One region of the Methylophaga sp. F-2 genome, then DNA from elsewhere that is predicted to be linked to it. Evidence: riboswitches for the same ligand, from Rfam matches in the RefSeq annotation. Region 1 holds a riboswitch; the other holds the start of a gene.
What was found. Region 1 has a riboswitch for thiamine pyrophosphate ahead of thiC (phosphomethylpyrimidine synthase ThiC). Riboswitches for the same ligand answer to the same signal wherever they lie in the genome.

Region 1 (3,187 bases):
GTGACATAACAGAGCATTGCGGTGCCGAACCAACCGATCATCGCCGCGCCAATTCCGGAAGTGATATGGTCATAACCAGGCGCAATATCCGTCACCAATGGACCTAAGGTGTAGAACGGCGCTTCATGGCACCATTCCAATTGCAGATCCATATTTTCTTTGATCTTGTGCATCGGCACATGACCCGGACCTTCGATCATGACTTGCACATCATGTTTCCAGGCAATGGTCGTCAACTCACCTAAGGTTTTTAATTCAGCAAGTTGGGCTTCATCATTGGCATCCGCCTGCGAGCCTGGACGTAAACCATCACCCAGTGAAAATGACACGTCATAAGCTTTCATGATTTCGCAGATATCTTCGAAATGAGTGTAAAGAAAGCTTTCTTCATGATGCGCCAGACACCATGCCGCCATAATCGAGCCACCGCGCGAAACAATACCCGTTGTACGGTTTACCGTCAGTGGAATATGCGCCAATCGAACACCGGCATGGATAGTGAAATAATCCACTCCCTGCTCAGCTTGTTCAATTAAGGTATCTCTGAACACTTCCCAGGTCAGGTCTTCAGCGACACCATTCACCTTTTCCAGTGCCTGATAAATCGGCACCGTACCTACTGGCACGGGTGAGTTACGGATGATCCACTCTCGGGTCTGATGAATATGTTTACCGGTAGATAAATCCATAATTGTGTCACCGCCCCAGCGGGTACTCCACACCATTTTTTCGACTTCTTCTTCAATCGACGAAGTGGTCGCAGAGTTACCAATATTGGCATTAATTTTTACCAGAAAATTACGACCGATAATCATCGGCTCGGTTTCTGGATGATTGATATTGGCAGGAATAATGGCACGACCTTCAGCCACTTCTTTTCGTACAAACTCGGCTGTAATGTAGTGATCCATATTCTCAGGCAGCTCGCCACGCTGTGCTAAGGCTTCACGCCCCATACTTTCACGAATGGCAATATATTCCATTTCAGGGGTAATGATGCCCTGACGTGCGTAATGCATTTGGCTAACATTTTTTCCCGCTTTTGCTTTACGAGGTAAACGGCGGTGATTAAACAGTGGAATATCAAAATCCTGAGCATCTTGCTCACGGGTATATGCCGAACTGAACTGGGCTAACTGTTCAGTGTCATCCCGCTCATCGATCCAGGTTTGACGTATTAATGGCAGCCCTTTTTCAATATCAATGGTCGCTTTTGGATCGGTGTATAAACCCGAAGTGTCATATACAACAACAGGTTCGTTAGGAATAGCAGGCAAGTCAGGATTGGCGTTGGGTGTATCGGTTAGATGAATCTGACGGAATGGCACCAGTAAATCGTCGCGGCTGCCTTTGATGTAAAACTTCTCACTCCCCGCCAAAGGCTCAGTCGTAATGCCACTACGGTCTTTAATGTTAATAACTTTATTGGATTGTGTAGACACGTCTCTTCCCCTAAATGAAAACCACGACGGGGAAGATGAGATCGTTGCGCGAAAGCGAACAAGAAGACAGACACCAAACGAAAATGGATCTCGAGTGTAAAACAGGTGTCCTGCTTGTTTCCTACGGAGGTTCTAGCCTCTTCAGGTTCAACGGGTTTCATCTCAGCCTTTCCGGATTATTCCGGGCGGGCACCCCGACAAGTGATTCGCATGGTAAATCAAAAAGGGTTTTTTGCACAAGCCTCATCTGGCACAATAGTCGCCAACTTTGACTTAAATCCTTAGGCAGCCGCACGCTCATGGCAAATAAAAATGACGATACCGATGAGGACGAATTTGCATTATTTCGCCAAGAAATGCGCGATGCTACCCGTATCCGCCAAAACCGTCTGATTCATAACAAACCCAAACCTGTTGCAAAAGCTATCCGGCAAAAAATTATTGATGATGAATATCAGGGTGAACCATTCTCTGATATGTTTTCTCCAGAAACCGTAGGCAATGAGGAATACCTCGAATACCGTGGCCCCGGTATTCAGCACAAACTATTCGGCAAGCTGCGTAATGGCAAGGTGCATATTGAAGCAGAATTAGACTTACACGGTATGACCATTGCCAAAGCCGAACCGACACTGTCCGAGTTTTTAGAGTTCTGCCAGCAGCAACAAATTCGTTGCGTGCGTATCATCCATGGTAAAGGCTGGGGCTCGCGTGATAACAAGCCTGTACTAAAGAGCAAACTCAATCACTGGTTAAGACAAAGTCAGAGCGTGCTCGCATTTTGCAGTGCGACGGTAGATGATGGCGGCACAGGTGCGTTATACGTGCTCCTTAAAAGATTATTTCATGAATAATGGCTGTTTTTATCGTTTAGGTTAGAGTTAATGAATCCAATACTGGTTAGTGTGTCCTTGCTGGTTTGCAGCAATATTTTTATGACGTTTGCCTGGTACGCTCACCTAAAAGAACTCAACAATAAACCCTGGATTATTGCCGCATTGATAAGCTGGGGAATCGCATTATTCGAATACTTATTACAAGTACCCGCCAACCGCATTGGCTTTACCATACTCAATGTGGGCCAGTTAAAAATTCTTCAGGAAGTGATCACCTTAATGGTGTTTATTCCCTTTTCCGTGTTCTACCTGAAAGAACCCCTTAAACTCGACTATCTATGGGCTGGCCTGTGTTTAGTTGGTGCGGTTTATTTTGTGTTTCGAAGTAAACTTACCTAAGTTACCGTGGCAAAAAACGGTTAAAACATATCAAGCACTCAGTCTAAATCTGTCTGGCAGCTTTAGTGCATCGTGCACGTCACGGTTGCTTAGCAACGGTGGTTTTTTGCATTTTATCTGCGGTGACCACAAAGCATGCTTGTTTGTTTTCAGCAAGATGCCGACACAAGGTTGTCGCTTCAGATTTTGCTGCGAAATTACCCAGCTGGAGGCGATAAAAATCCGGTTTTTCTGTATTTTCGACAGGTTCAGTAATCGTTGTCTCATATTTCTGAACGATAGCGGCTGATTTTTTTGTTAGCTGCGTTAATGCGATATCTACCTGCTGTCTTGACCTAAACGCCCCGACTTGTACACGGTAGACAGTAGTCATCACTGACTTTGGTTTTGTCTCTGGTTTTACTTGTGTAAGCTTGGCGGGTTCATCAAGCTTTTCTGATGACGGTTTTTCTCTTGCTTCTAACAACGAAGTGTCAACTGAAGATTGTTCTGCAAGAATCTGATTTTCTT
Region 2 (3,187 bases), on a different contig from region 1:
TGAACGCAATAATCTGCCTAAAGGCGCTTTGAGTAATAATGCGCTGGAGGTCAAAATCAACGCTATCCCGAGCGCTTTTGTAATAATTTCATTGTGGTTGCCATCGTGCATTCCTGTTGCATTCATAAACCACAACGTTGCCAATGTTGCTGGAATACTGCCCGCAGCCAGACGCCATACGATATGCCATTTGACGACACCATGACGCCAGTAAGACCAGATACCACCTGCTTTGGTGATCGCTGCAAATAACAAATCCGTACCAACAGCAATAGCTGGTTGCACATGAAAAATAAAAATGAGTATGGGTGTCATTAAAGACCCGCCTCCCACACCGGTCATGCCGACCATAATGCCGACAAATAGTCCAGCAAGAAGAAAGCCCCATTCCATTTGTTTTACGCCTTATGTATTACGAAAATGCTGACAAGTTTACCAAAGCGTAATATTCTATCAATGAATATTATTGACTATCTTTATAACTAAATCATATATAGATGAAGCTTCAGCAATTAAAATATGTCCGTGAAATAGCCAGAAGGGATCTGAGTATCTCTGCTGCAGCAAATGCATTACACGCCTCACAACCCGGTGTCAGTAATCAGGTACAGTTATTGGAGGATGAGCTTGGATTACAGATATTCGAACGACACGGTAAACGATTAACCGGCATTACCCCCATTGGTCAGTCTGTCATAGAGATGGCTGAGAGAGTCTTGCAGGATGTCGACAATATTCGTCAGTTAGTAGCGGATAGTAAAACCGAACAATCCGGTACTTTATCAATTGGTACAACACACACCCAGGCCCGTTATGCCTTACCTAGTGCCATTAAAAAATTCTCCGAACACTACCCGAATATTCATTTAAATATGGTGCAAGGCACCCCAACTGAAGTCGGCGAAATGGCAGCGACAGGCAAAATCGATTTGGCCATTGCGACAGAGGGGCTCGCTCAATTCGAATCATTGGCTATTCTGCCTTGTTATGAATGGAATCGTTGTGTTGTTGTTCCGCCTGAACACCCGTTATTGTCGGTGAAAAAGTTATGTCTGGAAGATATCGCGCAATATGAAATTCTGACCTATGTGATGGGCTTTACTGGCCGCGCCAAACAAGATCAGGCCTTTATTGAAAAAGGCTTGCACCCTAACGTTATTTTTACGGCGACAGATGCCGACGTCATCAAAACCTACGTTGAGTTAGAAATGGGGATTGGGATTATCGCCAGCATGGCATTTGATCCTGACAAAGATGCGCCTCTTCAGGCACTGGATGCCAGGCACTTATTTCCACCCAGTGTTACCCACATGGGTATTCGTAAAGGCAGTTATCTTCGAAGTTATATGTATGCATTTATCGAGTTTTTTGCGGCTCATCTTGATAAAAAGACTGTTGAAAAAGCCATCAGTCTTTAAATCTGCCAAGATAATCTTTTTAGTTCACTTTCACTGGGATCATCAATGAACACAACACCTTCCCATACCAAAATAAGACAGCTAATAAAGCAGCTTGAAAACATTATCCCTGAGGAACATCACTATTTACTGTCTGAACTTAATACTGAAATTGAGCAATTAGTGACTGTTTTACCCGATACATTATTATCGGGGGAATACCTCGCTAAACCTGAATTCGATGGTTCATCGGGGTGTTATCGTCGCGGTCAGGAATCAGTATTTTATTGCCCCCGTTGCTATGAAAGACAACAAGATTTAATCGCCACGCAACGTATCAACAGCCGTCTACGTGTATGCCCTCAGTGCAGAGCCAGTATCAAACCTGCCAAATAAATGCCGTGATAAGTTTCTTGCTAGAAAAAAGAGTGTAATTACAATAGAATAATCACCATTCACAGGATGTGACTGCATAAATATAAGGAATGATGCCTCGGGGTGGCGAAAGCCTGAGATGCTCGTTTAAAGAGCGGACCCGATGAACCTGATCCAGTTAATACTGGCGTAGGGACAGGCTGAAATAGATCTTCATCTACACCGCATTGGTGTCTCTCGATTTATTCCCCTGTCCTTTTTGATTCAAAAAAGGATAACCATGAAAGTAAAAACACTTGCCATAGCTGTTTCAACGGCTATGTCATCGCCAGTGGCCTTGGCGGAAGTCACCCCTGCTGACTTACCATCGATGATCGTCAGTGCTGACTTTCGTCCTAACGATGCGCATGACACACCGATTAGTTTAACGACGATCGATCAAGACACCATCGAATCTCGCGGCGCTCAACATATTGAGGACGTTCTTAACCTCGCTCCTAATGTCAACGTCTCCAGCGGTGCGTCACGAGGCCAGTATTTTCAGATTCGCGGTATTGGTGAACGAAGTGAGTTCCAAGCACCACTCAACCCTTCGGTAGGTATGTATATCGATGGCATCGACTTTAGCCGAAGTGGTGGTGCTGCAACTCTATTTGATATTGAGTCAGTCGAGATTTTGCGTGGTCCTCAAGGCACACGTTATGGTGCAAACGGAATGGCGGGCACCATCAACTTGAAAAGTACTGAACCGACAAATGATCTTGCTATGAAGTTTGAATCAACTTTAGCCACTTATAATACTCATGCTGAAGGTATCGCTGTTGGTGGTCCATTGATTGATAATACTTTGCTTGGTCGTTTTTCTGTTCACAGCTATAAGTCTGATGGCTACATGGATAACGACTTTTTAGGTAGAGATAATACTCAAAACCGTGATGAAACCACTGCCAGAGGCCACCTAAAATGGCTTGCCACTGATGACCTGACTATCGATCTTAACGTATTGCATCTCAATATTGACAATGGTTACGATGCATTCACACTTGATAACAGTCGCAACACTTTTTCAGACCAGCCAGGTAAGGATGCTCAAAATACTAATGCCTTTGCTTTAAAAGCAGATTACCGTGCTAATGACAAAGTTCAATTACAATCCAGCCTCAGTTATTCAAAATCCAATCTTGAATATAGTTACGATGATGACTGGTCTTATAAATCACAATTTCCAGTTGATGTCACCTGTGTAGACTCCGATGACTCTAACGATGCATTCACCTGTCCTTATAGTGGTTTCGATCAATATAAGCGTAAACGTGAAAACACCGCTTTAGAATTCCGTGCATTATCAAATGAGAATGGACGTGTTTTTGCTGATACGACGGATTGGACAGTTGGACTATATATTTCAGAACAAC

Region 2: another riboswitch for thiamine pyrophosphate. It lies ahead of AC13DA_RS04275 (TonB-dependent receptor); the one in region 1 lies ahead of thiC (phosphomethylpyrimidine synthase ThiC).

What each region holds. Positions count from the first base shown of each region.
Region 1 is NZ_JBSXOF010000019.1:125,537-128,723, reverse strand. Features, by position in the region: gene thiC (phosphomethylpyrimidine synthase ThiC) at 1-1,442, opposite strand, end outside; TPP riboswitch at 1,544-1,649, opposite strand; gene AC13DA_RS09890 (Smr/MutS family protein) at 1,742-2,296, shown strand; gene AC13DA_RS09885 (DMT family protein) at 2,327-2,677, shown strand; gene AC13DA_RS09880 (SPOR domain-containing protein) at 2,757-3,187, opposite strand, start outside.
Region 2 is NZ_JBSXOF010000016.1:12,048-15,234, reverse strand. Features, by position in the region: gene AC13DA_RS04290 (sulfite exporter TauE/SafE family protein) at 1-393, opposite strand, end outside; gene cysB (HTH-type transcriptional regulator CysB) at 498-1,418, shown strand; gene AC13DA_RS04280 (hypothetical protein) at 1,464-1,793, shown strand; TPP riboswitch at 1,882-1,986, shown strand; gene AC13DA_RS04275 (TonB-dependent receptor) at 2,053-3,187, shown strand, end outside.